One region of the Thermohahella caldifontis genome, then DNA from elsewhere that is predicted to be linked to it. Evidence: predicted binding sites of a transcription regulator. Region 1 holds the regulator's gene; each other region holds the start of a gene.
The links. Region 1 encodes FNR, which switches genes on or off when oxygen is low (the NO sensors DNR and NnrR bind a similar motif). Its sites were predicted from a motif close to TTGATNTANATCAA; they were not measured.
Positions count from the first base shown of each region.

Region 2: the regulator FNR is predicted to act here: its motif matches at 5,724-5,737, upstream of AAIA72_RS05860 (TIGR01212 family radical SAM protein).
Region 3: the regulator FNR is predicted to act here: its motif matches at 4,046-4,059, upstream of ccoM (cytochrome c oxidase subunit CcoM).

Region 1 is NZ_CP154858.1:1,512,895-1,520,355, reverse strand. It holds gene AAIA72_RS07470 (ISNCY family transposase) at 1-173, opposite strand, end outside; tRNA gene AAIA72_RS07465 (tRNA-Met) at 308-384, shown strand; gene AAIA72_RS07460 (lysophospholipid acyltransferase family protein) at 576-1,295, opposite strand; gene AAIA72_RS07455 (hypothetical protein) at 1,475-2,422, shown strand; gene fnr (fumarate/nitrate reduction transcriptional regulator Fnr) at 2,509-3,255, shown strand; gene AAIA72_RS07445 (sugar nucleotide-binding protein) at 3,261-4,112, opposite strand; gene AAIA72_RS07440 (hypothetical protein) at 4,241-4,603, shown strand; gene alr (alanine racemase) at 4,610-5,680, opposite strand; gene dnaB (replicative DNA helicase) at 5,677-7,044, opposite strand; gene rplI (50S ribosomal protein L9) at 7,173-7,461, opposite strand, start outside.
Region 2 is NZ_CP154858.1:1,200,732-1,208,192, forward strand. It holds gene AAIA72_RS05825 (Lon protease family protein) at 1-726, opposite strand, end outside; gene AAIA72_RS05830 (PilZ domain-containing protein) at 980-1,366, shown strand; gene mobA (molybdenum cofactor guanylyltransferase MobA) at 1,363-1,974, shown strand; gene moaE (molybdopterin synthase catalytic subunit MoaE) at 1,940-2,428, opposite strand; gene AAIA72_RS05845 (SirB2 family protein) at 2,515-2,883, shown strand; gene AAIA72_RS05850 (U32 family peptidase) at 2,864-3,760, opposite strand; partial or broken gene AAIA72_RS05855 (peptidase U32 family protein) at 3,769-4,763, opposite strand; gene AAIA72_RS05860 (TIGR01212 family radical SAM protein) at 4,724-5,665, opposite strand; gene AAIA72_RS05865 (SCP2 domain-containing protein) at 5,795-6,277, shown strand; gene AAIA72_RS05870 (Crp/Fnr family transcriptional regulator) at 6,331-7,011, shown strand; gene AAIA72_RS05875 (hypothetical protein) at 7,015-7,194, opposite strand; gene recA (recombinase RecA) at 7,280-7,461, opposite strand, start outside.
Region 3 is NZ_CP154858.1:445,836-453,296, forward strand. It holds gene AAIA72_RS02160 (EAL domain-containing protein) at 1-2,286, opposite strand, end outside; gene AAIA72_RS02165 (DUF3422 family protein) at 2,488-3,789, shown strand; gene ccoM (cytochrome c oxidase subunit CcoM) at 3,868-3,981, opposite strand; gene AAIA72_RS02175 (hypothetical protein) at 4,116-5,456, opposite strand; gene AAIA72_RS02180 (OmpA family protein) at 5,453-7,461, opposite strand, start outside.

The sequences.
Region 1 (7,461 bases):
AGTCCTGACGGCCCCTTCTGACGAAAGCGGGCGACCAGACGCTTAACTTGCCGGACACTCAGCCCAAGCTGCCGGGCAGCTTCCTGTTGCCGAAGCTGTTTTGCGGTCACCTGCTGAATGATTGCCAGCCGATCGATCGCTTTTTGCGTCATTGCAATGGTCTCCTCTGCCATTGCCCCCTCCTGTATCCCAAAAGGGGACATTTTAGAATTGCGAGAAGGGGACATTACAGCTTTGGGCTAACAAAAATTTCTGAAGGGGTTGACAGGCGCGCCCAAAATCCTGAGAATACGCGCCTCGAAAGCGTGGCAAGGTAGCTCAGTTGGTTAGAGCACAGCACTCATAATGCTGGGGTCGGCGGTTCAAATCCGCCCCTTGCTACCATGTCTTCCTTGGAAAGGCTGCCTGAATACCGGCGGCCTTTTTTATTTCCGTTTGCGTCTTTTGTCTCTCTTTGCATCACGTTGTGGCGGGCCCGGAATTCAGGGGGCATTCGGCGCGGGGACGTCTGTTGCGGCGTGCACCTGTCGTGAGGGTTGTCCGTCCGAATGACCCGCCTGATACCGACCGGCAACTCAGGATGGCCGGGCACTGAGACCGTTGCGGGTTTTACGGATCCAGCTTTCCACATCTGCCATCACATCATCCGGCCGGCGTCCCTGGGTCGGGATGGGCGGGCCCAGCACCACCTGGACCGTACCCGGATATTTGGCGACCGTGCCGCGTGGCCAGCAGTCACCGGCATTGTGGGCGACCGGAACGATGGGCACGCCATTGCGGATCGCCAGCGACGCGGCGCCCTTGTTGTAGCGCACGGTTTCACCCGGCCGCACGCGGGTGCCTTCAGGATAGATGACCACCCAGCGGCCGGCCTTGAGCGCCTCGGAGCCTTGGCGCAGCAGTTGTTTGATGGCGGTCGTCGGCCGATTGCGGTCGATGGCAATGGGGGCCAGGTGACGCACGGCCCAGCCGTAGAACGGTATGGCGAGCAGTTCCTTCTTGAGTACGGCCGACTGGGGCTGTATCAGCCAGCCCAGCAGGTAGGTTTCCCAGGCGCTTTCATGGTTGGCGCAAACCACGCAGGGTGTGTCCGGCAGGTTTTCCCGGCCATGGATCCGGTAGCGTATGCCGGCAACGGTGCGAGCGGTCGTCAGGATGGCGCCGGCCAGTCTTTGGGCGAGGGCGTGCCTGCTCCGGGCGGTGAGCAGGGGACCGAGCACCAGGAACAGGGTGGTGTACACCACCATACCGGGCCCGTACAGGGCATAGAACAGGACACCGCGAATCCAGGGCAACCCGTTTCTCCTTTGTGACGAATTCCGAGCGGGGAGCGCAAGCCTAACAGGTCAAACCTTTCCGGATCAATCCGACTTTTTTGCCATGCGCATTGACCGGCGTCAACATGGAAGGGGCGGGGGCTTCGTATACTGAACCTGCCTGAATATCTGATCTGCCCGCAGAAGGAGGCTGGACGATGATTCAGGCAAAGGTAATATCCGTGAATCCGGTGGAGATATTCAGGCCCTCCCAGGTAGCGAATACGATGCCCCATGACATGAAAGGACTTTCCTGGCCGGCCACGACGAGCTGGACTGCGCTGCTGTATCCCGGGGCAGTCGGCTGGCTGCATCGTGCGGAGCCGTTGCCGAGTGTGCAGGTGGATGCGCTGGCGCAGCACCGGGTATTGCTGACACTGACCGTGCCGCGAATGGAGAGCATGCCCTTCAGCAGCCATGCGGATGTCCGCGCCCGGTGCCGGTATGTCAGTTACGTGGTTCGGGAAATTGATCTCTACCGCCCCCTGCTGGCCGGTCGGGTTGCAGGCATGCACTGGGTGGCCGATCTGGTTCGGTTGCTGTGTCCGCTGGAGCTGACCAAGCTCATGTACAGTCTGAACCGGAAGCTGGGGGTATCCGCGGAGGGGCCCGCGGCCCGCTCGGTGGAGCTGGGCGGGCCGCCGCCCGAAGACGGTGTGTTGCCGTTGCTCAGTGGCCTCGGGTTCACCGACCTCTGTTTCAACTTTGTGGACGGCGAGCACTGGGCCCACGCCACCTTGCAGCAGTGCATCAGTCTTGCCGGGAGTCTGGGATTCGAACGGCTGCACTTTCGTGTCGAATCCGCGCGGGATCTGGATTCCCTTTTGAGGCTGTGCATGCCGGCATCCGTGTTCGTGGAAAGTGATCTGGAAGCCTGTCGCAGCCTTCTGGGTGGTTTCAGAGAAACGGTGCCGGGGTTTTTCGTGCGGTCATCCGGACTCCCTGAAGTGGACGCGCTCTGCGGCCTGGGGTTGGGGGGAATTTCCGCCGCGGCCGAAGGGTTCTGGCAGAACACGGTGCGTCTGGATCACTACTATGAAGCGCTGGATTCCGGTCGGCTGCCGTTATCCGGGCATGGGGGCAAAAATCTACCCATTGAGAGATAATTCCGCCTTTAACCTCCCAGTCTTTTTGGTGTACACTGCCCACATTGCAAGCATTTCATGTTCAGCTTTTCTGGGAGGGATGGCGGATGGGTCAACGGATCGCTTCAGCACCGGATGTGCTGACCAACGATTGTACGCATTGCAGCCTCGGCAAGCTCTGCATGCCGATTGCCGTGTCGGTCGAGGAAATGGATCGCCTGAACGAGGTGATTCATCAGGGGCGCGTTGTGGATCGTGGCGAGCACATATTCTATCAGGATGAACCCTTCCGCTCCTGTTACGCCGTCAAGAGTGGTTCCATCAAGACCTATACCGTCAGCGAAGACGGCGAGGAGCAGATTACCGGCTTCTACCTGCCGGGTGAAGTGCTGGGCCTGGATTCGGTGACCATGGATCGCTATACCTCCTGTGCGATTGCGCTGGAGCGCAGCAGTGTGTGCGAGATACCGCTGAACAAGCTCGAGGAGCTGGCCGGGCAGATTCCTTCCCTGCAGCACCATTTCTTTCAGCTCATGAGTCAGGAGATTCGCGGCAGTCGCCAGCTGGCCGTCATGCTGTCACGGAACTCGGCAGAGGAGCGACTGGCGTCCATGTTCATTGCCCTGAGCAAGCGTCATGAGCGGCGTCATCTGTCGCCGTATCAGTTCCGTCTGCCCATGCCCCGGGCTGATCTGGGCAACTATCTCGGCCTGGCGGTGGAAACCGTCAGTCGTCTGCTGACCCGGTTCTCGAAGATGGGGCTGATGGATGTGAAGGGTCGCGATGTGACCATTCATGACCTCGAGGGGTTGAAGGAAGTCGTCTCCCACGCGACAAGCTGTGAGCGGGCCTGAGAGAATCAGGTCTGCGCATTCAGGTGCCGGAGAACCCGTTCCACCTGTGCGCCCAGATCCCTGCGCCAGGGTCTGGCTTGTATGCCGAAATCATCCCTGAGTTTCTTGCTGCTGGTATGTGACCAGGCTGGCAGCCTGGGGCTGTTTTCCGTGTTCTGCACAAAGTTCAGCGTTCCTTCAATATGGGCCGTTTCCTGTATGTAGCGGACCAGTTCCCGCACACTGACATCTTCCACGCCACCGTAATGATAGACATCCCAGCATTGGGCACCACAGAGAATCTGCTGCGTCATGGCGGTGACCACGCGGGCGACATCGTCTTCGCACACGGGGGAGCAGCGGCTGTCTTCGGGGGCCGGAACCGGTTCATGTGCGCTGAGGGTTGTCAGTATCCGGTGCAGCCAGCCGTCGCGGTTGGAGGTCAGCCGCCAACCCAGACGCAGAACGATGCTCTGGGGGTGTCGGGTCATGAGGTAGCGTTCACAATCGGCCAGGCTCTGTGTCAGAGGCGTGAGGGGCGCCACGGGGCTTCGGCTGGTAAGTCTTTCCGGGGGCTGGCTCTTCAGTATCAGGCAGCTGGACAGCGCCAGTACCGGGCTTTCGGTGTCCAGTCCCCATTGTGTGACCTGCTCCATGGCACCCAGCATGGCATGGCTGGCCTGGGGGGCTTCTGCGCAGGTTTGCAGGCAGGCAAAGCGGGCAGCATGTATCAGTAGTCTGGCATGGCTCAGCGGTCTGGAGTGGAGGAGGTGGCAGTCTCCCGAAAGAATCGGGTGCACGGCGATGCCCTTGTCCATCAGGCGCCGCAGAATGGCGGTGCCCATTGCGGTTTCACTGCCTGTCACGATGACCGTCAAAAAAGGTTCCTCTCTGAATTCAAATGGGACATGTGTACCACCGCAAGGGGCGGAGATCTGGCATAATCATAACGTAGCCATGGTAAGTCCGCCATCCGAAGCGGCATCCACCTGCAATGAGGAAGAAGATGATCAAGAGTCAATCTCATATCGCGGCACCGGTTCCGCAACCCATCATGGACCGCGCGGCACAGCTGATCCATCGCGTGCGCTATGATCAGCCGGCATCCCAGCACGTGGACCTCATGTACGAGGTCATCATGGACATGACGGTGTCGGGCATGGAGTTTTATTTCATGGAGCCCCTGCGTCGCGTCAATGCCGGCAGCATGACCATGAAGATCGCTCAGATGGGGCTTTCGAGCACCCAGAAGGGCATTCGCATGGTCATCAGGAAGGTGTTGCACCGGCTGACGGAAGAGCAGCTGGTGGCCATCACGGGCTTTATCGAGGAGATTCTGTTCGAGGCCGAGGAGGCAAAGGCCGCCTGATCGGCTTCAGACAGCCTGGCGAGGCACCCTGGCGGTCAGGCCGGTCGTCAGGGTGTAGCTGATGGTGTCGGCATGGCGTGCGACTTCGTCCACGCTCAGACCGGGCCCCCAGAGTTCGACGGGGGCGCCGACGTCCACATCCGGATAATCGGTCACATCCACAGTCAGCATATCCATGGAGACCCGCCCCACAAGGGGTACCCTGTGGCCGGCAACCCGGACAGGCGTGCCGGTTCGGGCATGGCGCGGATAGCCGTCTCCGTATCCGGCAGCGACCACCGCAATCCGGCTGTCACGCGGCGCGGTCCAGGTGGCGCCGTAGCCGACGGTTTCGCCCTTTCGTATCCGGTTGACCGCAATCACCTGGCTGATCAGCGTCATGACCGGTTTCAGCCCGAGCGCTTCGGCGCTGCGATCCGCATAAGGGGAGGCGCCGTAGAGACTGATGCCGGGTCGTGCCCAGGTTTCACGGGGATGAATGCCGTTGAACAGGGCGGCGGAATTGGAGGCGCTGAAGTCCAGTGCCCCGGGCAGTGCTTCGGCCAGCCGGCTGACCGTGGCGTGCTGATTGTGCCAGTGTTCGCCTTCGGGTTCGTCGGCGCAGGCATAGTGGGTCATGATGCCGCGCAACTGGTGGTGGCTGTTTTGCAGGGCATCCAGCCAGGTTCTGACTTCCGATGCAGGCAGGCCCAGGCGGCCCATGCCGGTGTTGAACTTGAGCCAGATGGCGCTACCGGTTGCGGTTCTGATCCAGTCCCACTGGGAGGGATGGTGGATGACCCATTCCACCTTGCCCAAGTGAAGGCCCTCGTCCCATTCATCCGGCGAGTAGGGGCCCTGAAGTATCAGTACGGGCGTCCGGATGCCGGCATTACGCAATGCAACAGCTTCATCCAGGCAGGCGACGGCAAGCCGTTCGTTGAGATCTGCCAGGGCGCGTGCCACCAGCACCAGATCATGTCCGTAGGCATTGGCCTTGAGCAATGTCATCAGCCGGGCCGTGCCGGCTATGCCCCGGAGACGCTGCATGTTGTGGCGCAGGGCCTGGGTGTCGATCCGGGCGATGAGCGGTCTCACTCGTAGTTCGCTCCCGCATACTCGGGCGCGAGATCCTCGAAGCGCGTATAGCGTCCCTGGAAGGCAAGGCGAACAGTGCCGATGGGACCGTTCCGCTGCTTGCCGATGATGATCTCGGCAATTCCCTTGTCGGGCGAGTCTTCGTGGTAGACCTCGTCCCGGTAAATGAAAATGATGACGTCGGCATCCTGCTCGATGGCGCCGGATTCCCGCAGATCCGAGTTGACCGGACGCTTGTTGGGGCGCTGTTCGAGGCTGCGGTTGAGCTGGGAGAGGGCGACCACGGGGCAATCCAGTTCTTTCGCCAGCGCCTTGAGAGACCGGGAAATTTCGGAGATTTCAGCCGTCCGGCCTTCGTTGTTGCCCGGCACCCGCATGAGCTGCAGATAGTCGACCATGATCAGGCCCAGCTTGCCGCCGTGCTCGCGCGCCACGCGCCGTGCCCGGGAGCGCATTTCCGTCGGGCTCAGGGCGGGCGTATCATCGATGTAGAGCGGTTTGTCCTTGAGCAGGTTGATGGCCGAGGTCAGGCGGGGCCAGTCTTCGTCATCCAGTTTGCCGGTCCGGACCTTGGTCTGGTCGATACGGCCCAGTGACGAGAGCATCCGCATGACGATGGAATCGGCGGGCATCTCCATGCTGAATACCAGAGTGGGCAGACCGGTTTTCATGAGGGCGTTTTCCACCAGGTTCATGGCGAAGGTGGTTTTACCCATGGAGGGGCGGCCTGCGACGATGATGAGGTCGGAGGGCTGCATGCCCGCGGTCATGTCGTCCAGATCTTTGAAACCGGTTGTCACCCCCGTGATGCTGGCTTCCTGCTCGTAAAGCTGCTGAATCTTTTCCAGCGTCTTGACCAGTACCGGGGCCACCTTTTCCGGGCCGCCCTGGTTGGGGCGGTCCTCGGCGATCTGGAAGACCTTGCGTTCGGCCTCATCCAGAATCTCCTCGCTCTTGAGGCCGGCGGGGTTGTAGGCCTGTTCCTGGATTTCATTGGCCGCGGTAATCAGCCGGCGCAGCACTGCGCGCTCCCGGACGATGTCCGCATAGGCCCGGATGTTTGCTGCGCTGGGGGTGTTGCGGGCCAGCTCGGAGAGATAGGCCAGTCCGCCTGCCTTTTCCAGTTCTCCGCGGCGTTCCAGTTCCTGAGACACCGTGATGGCATCCAGAGGCTGGCTTTCATTGGCCAGTCTGGAGATGGCTTCAAAAATCAGCCGGTGCTCTACGCGGTAGAAGTCCTGGCTGGTGATCAGGTCGGAAACATGATCCCAAGTGCTGTTGTCCAGCATCAGGCCTCCGAGGACGGACTGTTCGGCCTCATTGGAATGAGGGGGCGTGCGCAGTTTCTGGGTATCGTCTTTCACGGCAGGCAGGTACTCTCGGACAGCGAAGTTAGGGATGCGTATTATGGCTTTTTGCGGCAGGGTTGTGAACGCTTGAAACGAAAAGGGCAGCCCGGTGGGCTGCCCTTGCGGTCATCCTTCGTAAAGGATTACTCGGCCACGATGATCAGCTTGACTGCAGTGGTCACATCGCTGTGCAGCTGCAGGGTGATCTCGAATTCACCGGTTTCGCGCAGCGGACCTTGCGGCAGGCGCACTTCGCTCTTGTGAACTTCGGTGCCTGTGGCGCTGATGGCTTCCGCGATGTCGCGGGTGCCGACAGAGCCGAACAGCTTGCCTTCGTCACCGGCCTTGGCAGTAATGGTAATTTCCTTGCCATCCAGTGCTTCGGCGCGTGCCTGGGCAGCTGCCAGCTTTTCGGCAGCCTGCTTTTCCAGC
Region 2 (7,461 bases), 310 kb from region 1:
CGCCACTTCCTCGTTGAGTTGCTGGTGCATGTCGGTGTACTGCTCTTCCCACTCGCTGAGCTTGCGCAGCACGGCCCGCAGCTTCTTTTCCATGCGATTGACCGCATCCTCGGCCTGCTTGCGCTCTGCATCACTCAGACGCGCAAAGGTTTCTTCCGTGTGCGGTTCGTCACCATTGAGCGCCACGAGCCGGTATCCGCCCGGTGTCTGCAGTGTCAACAGCACGCCCTGTTTCTTTGCCTGATTTGCCAGACGCTTGAGCGCCCGCTCCTGCTTGTCTGCCAGTTCGTTCTTGAGCTTCTCGGCCCGCTCGTAGTAACTGTCGTTGTCAAACGCCTGAGGTACCAGTTTCTGAAGACGCCGCAGCAGTGTGTCCATGTCCTTGCGAAAGGCAGTCGCTGTCCCCGGAGTCAGTTGCAGGAATCGTGGCGTGCGCGGATTCTCGAAGTCATTGACATAACACCAGTCCCAGACGTCGCTGCGGTTTTCCTGGCGTGCCAGATAGCCCAGCACCATGGTCCGCTTGCCGAGCCCGTTGCGTCCCACGGCATAGACGTTGTACCCGCCCGCCATCATGGATATGGCAAACTGTACCGCTTCTTCTGCCCGCCCCTGCCCGAGGATACCCTGCAAGGCATCCAGTGTGCGTGTGGACGAAAAAGGAAAGTCCTTGCGCCGGCAGGCATGCTTGAGCCGGCTGACCGGCAGGGGCTTGCGAAAATTCATCCAGGCTCCTTTATGCAAATGGAGATCATCAGGGTATGGGTCCAGTGTAACCCGCCCGGGGCCGGGGTCAAAGACTCATCCCTGAAGTCAGCCTCTTCGGGTCAAATGTGATCTGAACCACATTATTTCTGTACACTCGTCCATCAATCCTCCCCATATCGCCGGCTTTGGGCTAGAATCATCCGGACGCAAGGCATCCACAAGAACAAACTCTTTCAGGTGCGTCATGCAGGAGCAACTCTCAGTGCGTTTTATGGATCGCCGTATCAAGGAGCGGCATCAGGCCCGGCATTTGCAGGTGACCGCACGCGTCATCACTTGGTTCGGTGTGCGCAAGGCGCCCGTCGAGGTGGAATGCGTGGACTTCAATCGTTATGGCATGGCCATCGAAACGCCCCATGCCTTCCGGCGCGGTGACCGCATTGAGTTCAGTTTCCGGGGGCGTTATATCTCCGAACAGGGGATTCTTGGCACGGTCGTGAGCCGCGCACCCTCCCGGAACGGAAACCGCTACGGGATTCTGTTTGCCTACTGTCAGTCGCCCCGCTACTATACCCGCGAAACCGACAATGCACTGGCGCGGATAGAGCGCCTGTGCAGTGAACTGGGTATTGCAAGCGATTCCGCCGAGGCAGGATGATTTCACAGCCGATCACCGCTCTGATCCTGGCAGGCGGCCAGGGCAGCCGTCTGCAGGGCGCCGACAAGGGCCTGCTCACACTGGGGAACCGGGAGCGCTTTGCCGAGCGGCTTTCCACCTTGTTCCGCCAGCATCATTTTCCCGTCTTCATCAGTTGCAACCGCAACGCTGCAACCTACACCGGTTTTGCCGACCGGGTGTTTGCCGACACCCTGCCCGGCTTTCATGGTCCGCTTCAGGGCATTCTGGCGGCACGTGAATACCTTGAGACCCCCTGGCTTCTGGTCACCCCCTGCGATACCCCGCTTCTGGATCATCGTTACCCGGATCGCATGACGGCAGACCTGTCACCTGACAGCAAGCCGGTGCTGCGCGTCGCCCACGACGGCCGGCGCCTCCAGAATCTGCATGTGCTGCTGCATCGTGATCAGCTTGACCTGCTGAGTGACTATCTGAACGCGGGCGGCAAAAGTGTCTATGGCTGGCTCAACCGGACCGGGCATGAGCCGGTGGACTTCAGTGACTGCCCGGACCTGTTCCGCAACGTCAATACTCCCGAAGACCTGGAAGCACTCAGCTTGCAGGCGCGTCCGGCTCGGGGTTCGTAGCGCGCCATTGCTCAGCCCGGCGCGAATCCTTTTCCCTTGCATCCACCCAGTGCGCTCCATCCGCTGTGATTTCCTTTTTCCAGAAAGGGGCCTGTACTTTCAGGTAGTCCATGATGAACGCACAGGCCTCAAACGCGGCTTCGCGGTGCTCCGAGGAGACCAGAACCGCGACAATCTGGTCTCCGGCAACCATCCGCCCGATACGATGCACGACCATGACACGGATCAGCGGCCAGCGCTCCCCCGCCTCATGAGCGATCCGCTCGAGGGATTTCTCGGTCATGCCGGGATAGTGCTCCAGCTCAAGGGCCTGTACCCCCTCACGCTCACTGAAGTCCCGGACCAGTCCCGTAAAGGTGGAGATCGCCCCCACGCGCGGGGCATCTTCACGGAAACGCGCATGGAGTGTTCCGATATCGAAATCCTCGGTCTGGATGCTGATCTGTACTTTCATCTCAATCTTCCGCATCATGCCATCTTTGAAGCGACCTTAACCTGTTCCCATCCCGCTGACAACAACCAAACGGAGGTACTGACGGCATGTATGCCGCACTGAAACATATCCATATGCTGACCGCATTCATCAGCATCACCTTTTTCGGGATTCGTGTCTGGTGGCGCCTCAGTTCACCGGAAAAACTGACACGCAAATGGGTACGCATCGCCCCCCATGTGAATGATACCCTTCTGCTGGCAGCCGCAATCGGTCTGACCCTGATTCTGCAACAATACCCGTTTCAGGCAGACTGGCTGACGGGCAAGGTGATTGGCTTGGTGGGCTACATCATCTTCGGCTTCATTGCGCTGAAACGAGCGGCCACGCCACGCGGCGTCCTCATGGCAACAGCGGCTGCCTATGCCTGCGTGGCGCTGATTCTCAAACTGGCGTTCACGAAGCAGTTTCTATAACCGGAGTCTCGAACCGTGACAGACCGGGCTTGCCGTACCAGTAACCGTTGCAGGAATTGGTAGCGGCTGTCACGGGCTCACCGGCCAGTGCGTTGCGGAATCGTGCCACCACGTCTCCGGTCCCTACAGGCTCCGGACTGATCCGGATGTGCGTGGCACCGGCAGCCTTCAACTCCCCCACACGGTCGGAGAGGTCATACCGGCGCCCCGATTGGGTCTGAATCCCATTGATGGTGAAGACCTGCTCCTCTTCCTGAGAGTAGACTTCCAGCCCCACCGGGTAGTCCATGCATTTGAAACGACAGTCATCCTTGGGCAGCTTGTGATGACGCGCCGTGAAGCAGCGGGCGGAATACGCCAGGGGCAGATATCCCCATGCGAAGACTTCGGTCTCCGGAAGGGTTTCCAGACGTTCGCTTGCCTCGTCAAGAATGGCGCGAAGTGCTTGGCCTGAGAGCTCGACCGGCATCACCCAGCGCCGTGCGCCGGTTCTGGCCAGCAACGACAAGGTGCGACCGTTGTAGGTGTTGATCGTCGGGCCTGCCACAAAAGGAACGCCCGCCTCGGACAGCAACTGAACGGCAGCCATGTCATTGGCCTCAATTGTAAACGGGCTTTCACGGCAAATCCGTCTCAGCATTTTCAGGTCCGATTCGGCCGACAGCAGCGCCAGGGTGGACAGCACCACTTCCTTGCCCGCTTCAGCAAGCTGCTCGCCAATCGCGATCCAGTCCTCGAGCCTGAGCTCCCTTCGCTTCGGGCACACGGTTTCGCCCAGATACACCACGTCCACATCCCAGAGCGCAGCCTGCCGGTAAAAGTCAAAGGTTGCTTCGCGCGGCCAGAAATACAGATTTGGACCCAATGCGAGTTTCATGCGATCTCCTATTGCCAGGGTCGGGAGTAGGCACCCAGGGTGGTCTGAGCACCTTCGGACACCTTGCCCAGCGCCTCTGCCCAACGTGACTTGACCCGGTAGGCATCCGGCTGACGGGCATACAGATCCAGTGCGCTGCGCCAGGTCCGGACGACCTGTTCCACATAAGCGGGGCTGCGCTGCCGACCCTCTATCTTGACCGCCTTGATGCCGATGGCATCCAGTTGCGGGATGAGCTCGATGGTGTTGAGGCTGGTCGGCTCTTCCAGGGCATGATAGGTCTGACCGTTGACCACGTAACGCCCCTTGCACAACGTGGGGTATCCGGCTTTCTCCCCGGACCGTAACGGTCGATCAGCACATCATTCAGACGCGACTCCAGCCCCTGATCCGTCTCCTGCCAGCGAACAAAACTCGCCGGTGAGCAGGCGCCACAGGTGTTGGGACTCTGATCCGTCAGATATGACGACAGGTAGCAACGACCTTCAGCCATGATGCACAGCGATCCAAAGGCGAACACCTCCAGATCCACCGGTGAATGGGCGGCCACCTGTTCCACCTGCTTCAGAGACAGCACGCGTGGCAGCACCGCCCTGCGGATATTGAAATGCTTCTGATAGAATCGCAGTGACTCATAGTTTGTGGAGGATCCCTGTACGGAAAGGTGAAGTGCCACCTCCGGCCAGCGTTCCGCTGCATACTCAAGCACGCTCATGTCGGCTGCGATCAGCGCATCCACACCCAGGCCGGCGGCTTCATCCACCGCACGCTGCCAGCGCGACCATCCGTCCGGTCTCGGATAGGTATTGATGGCCACAAAGATCCTCACGCCCCTGTCCCGAGCGTACTGAATGGCCTGTCGTGTCTTGTCTCCTTCAAAATTGAGGCCTGCAAAATGGCGTGCGTTGGTATCGTTTCTGAAACCGATATACACCGCATCGGCACCGTTATCGACGGCTGCCTTCAGTGCGGGGTAACTGCCTGCCGGACAGACGAGTTCCATAATGTGTCCCCGTTATGTTGTCTGAGTCTCTGTTCAATTGCCCTGAGTACCGGGCCCTTGTGTTCACACCACTGCGGTGCGAGCAACAGCTCACGGCTTGCTGTGCCCGTAATACGCTGAAATATCAGATCTTCCGGCGCACGCCGGATCACTTCCACCACCACGTCGGCGTATTCCTCCAGGGTGATGGGCTGGTATTCTCCTCTCTTCCACTCTCTGGCCAGTTGTGTGCCGCGCACCACATGCAGCGGATGGAGCTTGATCGAGTCCGTGCCCAGCGCCATGACCCGGTCAAAACTGATGAGCGTATCGGAAGGTGCCTCCCCGGGAAGCCCTGCAATCAGGTGCGTACACAGCTTGAGACCATGAGCCCGCGCACGCTTGACTGCATCGACATACTCGGCGAAACCATGCCCCCGGTTGACCCGTTCAAGCGATGCGTCGAAGGTGCTTTGCAATCCCAGCTCGAGCCAGACCTCATGGCCAGCGTCCTGATAGCCGGCCAGCAGTGCCAGCACCTCATCGGGCACACAGTCCGGCCGGGTGCCCACGCACAGTCCGAGCATGTCGGGATCTTCAAAGACCTGATCATACAGGTACCTCAGCGTTTCCACGTCGGCATAGGTATTGGTATAGCTCTGAAAGTACGCCAGGAATTTCCGCGCCCCGAAGCGTTTGGCAAGGCGTACCTTGTCACGGGCGATCTGCTCCCGGATACCGGCAGCCTGCCGATCCCGCGCATGGGGACTGAACGTGGCGTTGCTGCAGAAGGTACAGCCCCCGATGCCCTTGCTGCCATCCCGGTTCGGACAGGTCATGCCGGCATGAAGGGAGATCTTGTGCACGTGCTCTCCGAAGCGGCGACGCAGATAGCGTCCAAATGTCAGGTATGAGGTGGTCATGGGTCCGGTTGTCCTGAACTCAGGGCGGCCAGCCTAGCAGATCACGACCGACATGGAATTGACACACATCAATGCCTTTTCCCGCTCAACGGGCATACTGGCGTTTTGTTCGCAGCATCAGGAGAGACCATGAAACTGCCGACACCTCGCGCCATTCTGCCCCGGCTTCCCGTGCTGGCAGCTCGCCCGGCTGCCCATGCTCCGTTTTTCATCCAGAAGCGGGCACTGACCCGCTTGCTGGAACACGTGCTGAGCGATGCGCTGGCCGCAGGTGAGTGCGACTTCCTGAGAGGACATTGGTTGCGCGTCTCCATACAGGATATCCCGCTGGTCTGGGACTTTACCCTGAAGCCGGACCGGCGAATCGAGGTCTCCCGCCACCAGCATTGTGATGTGGAGATCCGGGGAACGTTGCGCAGCTTTCTGTTGCTGGCCTCCCGGAAGGAAGACCCGGACACACTCTTCTTTCAGCGGGATCTGGTGATCGAAGGCGATACGGAACTGGGGCTGCGCACCAAAAACCTGCTGGATACGCTCGAACTGGAGGCACTTCCGCCGGAACTGGTGTTTCTGATCCGCAGCGGCGCCGAATATGTCACGGTGTTCCAGTGACAGCGTCAACATGAGGCATTATCCTATGCCCGTCGAGAGTATGAGGATGCACCATGTTGCACGCATTGACCACGGCTTCGCTGCGCCGTCATTACCTGTTCAGCAAACTGTCAGAAGATGAACTGGCCCGTATCGGGGAACACGCTCAGATCATTGATCTGGAGGCAGGAGAAAACCTGTTCTTCCAGGATACCGAAGCCGAGTATTTCTATCAGGTGCATAGCGGCCAGATCAAGCTGTCACGCCTGAATCCGGATGGCAACGAAAAAGTCATCGAGATTCTGTCACCGGACGAAACCTTTGCCGAGGCCGTGATGTTCATGAACATCCGCCGCTATCCGGTGACCGCAACCGCGGTGACGCCCTCAACCATTTATGCGTTCAGGAGTCAGGTGTTTCTCGATATCGTCCGCAACAACAATGATCTGTGCCTCAGACTGCTGGGTGACATGGCCATGCGCCTCAGAAGCCGCATGCACGAGATCGAACAGCTGACAATGAAAAATGCCACCTACCGGGTGGTACGCTATTTTGTCCATGAACTGGAACAGGTAGGAAAGGAGAGCGGCGAACTGGAGCTGAGCGTTCAGAAACAGTTGCTGGCTTCACGCCTGTCCATCAAGCCGGAAACCCTGTCACGCATTCTGGCGGTCCTGCGGGACCAGGGACTGATCCAATCACAGGGCAAGAAGATCGTCATCCTTGACCCGGAAGCCTTGCGCAACTACGAGTAACGTTCAGAGCTTGTCCCCCTCATGATCATCCGGAGGGGGATCCATGTCACTGGGTGGCTGCACGTAGAACCGTTTCTGATCCACTTCCTTGACTTCCGGATCCGTATAGGGATTGCGCTGACGGCCCTTCCAGAGCCAGATGCCAATCCCGACCACCACCAATGCTGCGATGAGCCATTGCATGAGGTTGTCCTCGTTTGTTGTACACGAATACAGTGTAGCGCTGTTTATCTGAGGACAACCTGTCAAAAGTCAATAAATCGCTCAGTTATTCCGGGATCACGGTCTCGGCTTCAGTGGCTTTCACGACCGGCTGAGGCATCAGCTCGGCACGGATGGCCTGCTCGATTTCCTGAGCGACTTCCGGATGCTCTTCAAGGTAACGGGCAGCGTTGGCCTTGCCTTGCCCGATCTTGTCACCCTTGTAGCTGTACCAGGCGCCGGCCTTGT
Region 3 (7,461 bases), 1.1 Mb from region 1:
AGCCAGATTGGAATACCCGGTACCGAAATCGTCCATCGAGATCTGCACGCCTGCCTCGTGGAGCCGGTCCAGTGCCTGTCGCGCCTGATCCGGCGCGATAAAGGATTCGGTTTCGGTGATTTCGATGCAGAGGCAGGAAGCCGGCAGCCGGAAGCGCGTCAGGGACTCCAGCACCGTGGTGCTGAAATCCCATTCTTCCAGATTCCGTGCCGAGACATTGACTGACAGTCTCAGCCAGGGTGCGTGCTCCCTGAGGATCACCAGATCGTGCAACCCCTGTTGAATCACCCATTGGGTCAGCGGTCGGATCAGCCCTGTCTGGATGGCGATACTGACCAGTTCATCCGGCGGAACTGTGCCGATCTCCGGGTGATGCCAGCGCAGCAGTGCTTCGACACCCTCGACCCGCTGCGTCATGAGATTGAGCTGTGGCTGGTAATACAGCCGCAGCTCACGATTGTGCAGTGCCGGCTCCAGTGCCTGGATAATATGCTGTCTGCGCTGGTGAAGGGCCAGCACTTCGCCCGTATAGGCGGAAAATCCGGACTGATTGTCTGAGAGGGTGTCACAGGCCCACTGAGCGCAGTGCAGCCACTGATCCGGATCCCTGGGCGCACTTTCCGGGACAACGATACCCGCCTGAAGGGAAAAGCGGACTGGACGGTCGTGAATGACTATGGGTTTCTCAATCTCGCTGATCCAGTACCGTAACCGGGATTCAGTCAACCGACGCCCCGCATGCAGCAAGGCCGCAAAACAGGCCGTATCCACACTGGCCAGGGGATAGCTGCGGTTCAGATCGGGCCCGACAACCGGGCGAATGGCATTTTCCCTTGACAGCAGTGCCGACAGCCTGGCGACCAGGGCCGTACGGGCTTCAGCCAGAAATTCCGGACCCAGTATGGTGCCGAGGCTGTTGAGCTGGGGAATCCGGAGCAGCACGAGGCCGCCTGCCACACGCTGGCGGTGTTCGGACTGAAGACGGCTGCGCAGCAGATGCGCGTTGGGCAGATCGACGCTGTCATCCATCAGAGAAGCCCGTCGCAGTTCCTTCTGGGCCGCCTGCTGCGCGGCCCGGGAACGTTCCGCCGCCGCCTGATGCGCATCCCGCTCCCGGTGTTCATCTCCCATGCGCATGGCTAGCGCAACGGTAAGCATTACGGCGTCCACGGCGGAGCTGACCTGGATGGCATACCGGGACCATAGAGTCGCGGGTATCAGCGCCAGGTTGGCCAGTGTGGTGATCAGGGCGCCACAGGCCAGAATACCGGTGGCGAGCGTGTACAGTGGTGCTCTGGGAACACCTCGTAACCAGCAGACCGGCCCCGTAAACAGCATGGGGACAAGGGTCAGACCCGCCAGGAAAACCCCCACCAGATTCAGGATCTGGTATTCCAGAAACGGAATCAGCAGCAGAAAGAACAGTGCAGCCTGCTGGGTAACACGATAGAACAGAGCCATCTGAGGGGCATGAACCTGGAGGTTGAGAAAGTGACGCGTGAAAGCGCTGAGCGCGCTCAAGGTCGCAAAGATACCTGCCAGGAGTGCATCCTGATACAGATCGGGATGATTGGGCAGGACATAGCGGAACAGGGAGCCCTGCATGGACGCAATCAGCAGCAGCAAACCCAGGGTGGTGAGCGCATAATGCAGGAAGGCCCGTTCTTCGCGTATCTGCCAGAAGAGCAGCAAATTGATGATGGCAATGATACCCAGCGTGCCGTAGTAAAGACTGTTGAGTGTTGACGTCAGGGAGGCGTGACGGACGAATTCTGCCGTAGAGTGAAGCTGGACAGGTATCTGGACACCACCCGTGGATTGGATCCGGACGTACAGCACAGGCCAAGTGCCGTTGTCGAGACGGCTTACCGGGAAGGCAAAGTTTTCGAAAGCAACGGGACGGGTATTGAAGGGCAGGTGATCTCCTGTACTCCAGTGTGTCCGGGGTTGACGTGACGCCGGGGGAACAACGAACACATCCACATAATCGAGCATCGGAAAGGCAATTTCCAGAACCGCCTGACGAATGTCGGCCGGCCCGACCCGGGGCGTGACCTTTAGCCACCAGGCGGCCGTATTGTAACCCGGATTGAGAATGTGTGCGTCGGGCAGCCGTTGCCAGTGTTCCGCAGGCAGGTCGATGATATCTGCCAGCGACTGATTGCCGGTCACATCCTTGACCCACTCGACTTCCATGGACAACACATCGCTGCGCGCCATGCCCGCCATGACAGAGATCAGGAAGAACAACACGGGTATCAGCGCATTACGGCACGGAGTGGGCATAACACCTTCAGCACGGGTCAAAATCAGTCAATTCAGTATAACCGCACATGACACTTATGCCAGTTTTTTCACAAGGTTAGCCTTTTTCAGGAAGTGGCAGGTATGCCGGCGAACCCGGTGAATGGCTCTCATGCGCTTCCATTTCGGCAGGTGCACCGTTATGCTTGGCGCCGTACGTATTACTACGCAGGTTTTTGTCTCATGACGGTTCGCTCAGGGTTGCCCTTCAGTGCACAACGTGATGCGCTCTTCAACGAGTTGCATACCCGGCCGTTTCCCACACTGGCGCATCCCGCGCATTTGTCTCACCTTGCCATTGAAGCGCCTGCGGATGCAGAGGCCGAACGTGCGCATCTCAGCAGGCTCTGCACGCGTTACGCGGTACCGGCACCGCTGCCTGATGCCAATTGCTACTATCAGGATTTTGGTGCGTTCACATTGCGCTGGGAACGGCATACGGAATTTTCCACCTATCTGGTGATTGTTCAGGATACCGGGGGTGAACCTTTTGCACAGCCCGCACTGGATGTGTTGCCTGCCGAGTGGCTCAGGGAGATACCGGGCGCCGTCTTTTCCGCCCTGCATGTGGAAATCGCCGAGGCGGATACGCATCCCACCGACAAGGATGCCCTGCGGCGCTACTTTGAAGGGCAGCGCCTGCTGGGCAGCAAGGTTGTGGGGGAGGGGGCCGAAGTCTGGACGGCCTACCGGATTCATGCGGACGGATTCGGCCGGTTCCTGGTCCTCAACCGACGGCTCAATCCTTGCCAGCTCGGGCGACTGGTTCGCGCCCTGCTTGAGCTGGAAACCTATCGCATGTCCATGCTTCAGGCATTGCCGCTGGCAAAATCCATCGCACCGCAAATGTGGTCCATGGATGAAGAGCTGGCACGCATCATTCAGCAGATCACGGATATCGAAAGCCTGGAGGATGAACAGCGCCTGGTCAGGGAACTTTCTGTGCTGGCAGCAAGAACCGAACGCCTGATCTCGGATACCAACTACCGGTTTTCAGCCGCGTCGGCATATCATGCGCTGGTTCAGGCCCGGCTGGATGAGCTTCGGGAAACGGAGATTCCGGGGCTGATGACACTCAGAGAATTCCTCGGGCGCCGGCTGGTGCCGGCCTGGCGGACCTGCGAGTCGACGCGGGACTATCTGGATGATCTCTCCACCCGCATCAACCGGGCCAACGCATTGCTGCGTGCCCGTGTGGATCTCTCGCTCGAACAGCAGAATCAGGCGTTGCTGGCGTCCATGAACCGCCGCAGCCGGTTGCAGTTGAGGCTCCAGCAGGCGGTCGAGGGGCTGTCCGTCGTCGCCATCAGTTACTATACGGTTGGCCTGATCAAGTACGCAGGTGAAGCTGCCAAGGCAGGGGGGCTGCCGGTCAGCTCAGGCGCCGTGGCCGGGGCCTCCGTGCCCCTGGTGCTGGCCGGTGTCGCCTGGATGCTGCATCGTTTTCGCAAGCAGGTTCACGAGGACGATCAGCAAAGCGCCTGAAAAAGCTGCCTTCCGGCGGGGCACCGGAGATCACGCCGTGCGGCTCCCGCCATTCAGGCCGGGACCGGGCGGCTGACGTCAATGGTGGTGCTTTTCTTCGTCCTTGCGGATCATGTAATACACACCCCCGAAGAATGCCAGCGTCAGCAATACCACGCCTACCCCTGCAATCACCACTTCATCCAAGTACATTTTGACATACCTCCAAACGGTGAGTTGGTATGTGTTATTGTGTGGCACTTACCTCCAAGGGGATATGATCTCGGTCAATTTGACGCGAGATTGATGCCTTCTACGCATCCGGAATCCGGTGGATTGCGGGGTCGTTAACTGCCCCCCAGCACACTCGGCAACTTCTGTTTCAGCCATGTCGCTTCTTCGGCATCGGTCAGCCAGCGTTGCAAACGTTCAGCCTGCTTGTTTTGCGGCAGTTTTGCCCAGCGCAGGGCCGGCGTCAGGGCATGCTTCAGGATGGTGCGTGCGGGGCTGTCAGGATCATCCCGGGTCAGTGATTCGGTCTCGTTTTCCGCCTGCTTGCGCCGCAATGTGTCCGGATCGGTGCCGTCCGGCAGCTTCTTCCAGAGACTGCTCTTCAGTGTTTCGGGCAGTTGTATCAGCAGCAGATAGTGATGATCGCTATCCTGTGGTGTCCACCCTTCGACATCCAGGCCGCTGTCGCCGGCAGAGACAATGCGGCCGAAGCCCAGGGCGGCAAAGGGCTGCTTGCGTTTGAAATGTTCGCCATACAATTCCCCGAACGGGCGCAACCCCTGGAATGTCCGGCCGCTGGGACCCTGATAATTCAGCTTCAGTGTGCCGGCAAATACGTGGCGGGTACCTTGTCCCAGCAGGGTGGTCAATGTCTGTCTGCGTTGCCGGGCACCGACCGGGGCGCTGTCGATGAGGGATTTCAGAAGCGGTGGCAGCTTGGTCTGATCCGTCTGTTCGGGGTTCAGCTGGCCCTGGGAGGTCACGGTCGTGCTGAGCATGGGGCCGTTGACCACATCATGCAGGTTCAGCGTGGTATTGTCATTTTCAAACTGTGCAACCAGGCTGCACGCCTGCAGTTGCACGCCCACCGGGTGAAGTGGCAGAGGGTGTTGGCCTCCGCCTTCATTCGTGTAAGCCTTTCCCAGACGGTCACAGGTGACCACCACCAGCATTTCTGTGGGGGTATCCCAGGCGGCTTCATTGAGCATCAGCGCGTGGTAGCGCACCAAATCCTCCAGATTGCTCATGTTGGCCATGGAGATGAGTCTGGCTATGGCTAGGGCATGATCCGCCAGGTGATCACTTGGGGCAGATTCGGGCGCAAAAACTCCTGTGACCGGATCGCTGAAGGTGCGTTCTGCATTCCAAGCCGGTGACGGATGCAGCCAGGGACCGTTGTCGAAACGGAAGAACAGCTCGACCCGTATCTGGCCGTCGAACAGTTTCGGAAAGGCGTAAGTCACAGCCTCCTGAGTCAGAAAGGCATTGTCGGTCAGCAGGTATTCATCACTGAGCCTGCGTCCGTCCACTTCATGCACCCGCTCGGGATCAACGCTCATGGTAAAGAGACTGTCGTGTGATGCTTCAAGCGGGTTGCGGGAGATTTCACGGTCAGTCCAGGCCAGAAAATAATCCGTCTTGTCGTTGCCGAAGCGCAGGCTCAGGGCACAGGTCATGTGAGAGAGCGCGCCGTAGCGCCAGCCACACTCCGCTCTGTCGGGGAGAACGCCCACTTCATCAGGTCGACTGCCATGTCCAGCCAGTTGTCCGACGCCACGGGACGCAGCCCGTGGTGAGTTACGGGGCCAAACTGAAAGAACGGATGGATGACCGCACCCAGGCGTCCGGCATAGTGCCGCTCTTCCTCCGGCAGCTCATGCTCCTGCAGGATGTGCAGATTGACATCCATCAGCGGACAGCTGACGTTGATGCCATCAAAGCGATGCAGCCAGAGCGTCACAGGTACCGGCGAGGGCCTCAGGAGGATGGGCTTTTTATGTTTATCCAGTCTGAATCGTTTTCCGGTAAGAGGGTCTGTCATGTAATCCTTGTCGGGGATTCCTTCGGCATGGGAGGGCCAGATCTCGTATTTTTCCATGACGACCAGAATCCTGACCGGCTCGAAGGGTGACAAGGGGGCGTGGTTGCCGAAGGGGCCGAACCGGAAACGAAAGGGTGACCATTCGCCGGCCTTGCCCCGCGGGCACCAGTACATATCAGTCCACGCCACACTTTCCGGTGTCAGGGTATGGACAATGGTTGCCAGTTGGGTGGCCAGCATTTCCGTATCTTGAGAAAACTGGCCGTGCAGGGGAAACAGGGTTTGGGTGCGGGCATAAACATGATCCCGCCAGGGCAGATCATGGTAACTGGTCAGACGCTGGTAATGATAGCGCAGTCCATGTGTGAATGACGCCATGTACAGATGCTCAGGGGTGTGTCGGATGACATTTTGTCCGTCAGTACGGGTGTACCAAGAGCGCCTGCGCACCTGGGAGAGCCACAATGCATCGGGTGCGACAGGTATGGCCTCACGGGTATCAAATAACCAGCCATCCCTGAGCAGGTAGGTGTCAATGTAGCCCGGGATGTCGAGCCGGTCGAACCATTTGGCCAGGCTGCTCTGCCTGGGCTCGTCCCCGGTAACTGCCAGCCAGCATGCACGCTGGATCAGGCCCAGCAATCCGTTGAGTATCTGATACCGCAGATGAAACTGCAGTGCGGTCCAGGACTCCAGCCGCGCGTCCCGCTCTGCGTCGGGCGCCTGTTCTGCACGGGCATAATCCCGGGCCGCGGTCAGGGTGAGTACTTCGTTGTGCCGGGCCCGGTCGCGTACCTCGGCAAGACTTTTGTGGATGTGCTCCAGGGAGTCCAGCGCATTGCCGGCAAGTGCGAGACCGTACTCCAGGACACCCCCCAGGGCACCGACAGATTCCGAGGAGCGTATGATATCCGCCTCGGTGGACCCGATCAGATCGGCGCCATTAGCAAGTGCCGAGGCGATGGCCTTGGCGGCGATCAGGGCGCCGGAAACGGGCTGCAGGCTGGGAATCACTCCGAGAATGACCGTGACACTGTCATACGCGCCTGAAAGCGTGGTCAGCAGGGTCGTCGCCCACGCCTTGTCATAACCCAGACTGGCGGCAATGGCGGCATCGCAGCGTAGCGCCAGTGACTGTTGCGCTTCCCGGCAGGGCAGCCAGGCGGCTGGTACGCCTTCGACTACTTCATGGCAGTCCAGCACCACACGCTTTGAAGCCGCCTCGTCCTCGCTGCCATCCGGCCTTGTCACCGGTTCCGACTCGCCCCGACCGGTCACTTCAATGCGCAGTGATTCCGGATAGTCAGCCGGGTCAGCTCCACGGGCGCGCAAGGCCCGCTTCAGTGCCTTCTCTACCTCCCTGGCGCGTTTTTCCGAGAGCAACTGGTTCCAACTGTCACTGCCCGGGGTACTGGCATGCCCGGTCAGCGAGATGATTAGCCGCGATCCGGATTTCAGCTTCTCGGCCAGGGTGTCCGCCAGGCTCGCAAGGAATGTCATGTCGTTCTTGCGCAGGGTGGACAAATTGTGCCCGTAACCGAAGCGCAGAGTGTGCATGGCAATCCGCTTTCGGGGCTTCAGGGCCTTCCTGAACGGCTCTTCGGGCAGAATATCGTCAGGCAGCCAGCCTGAATGCTGCC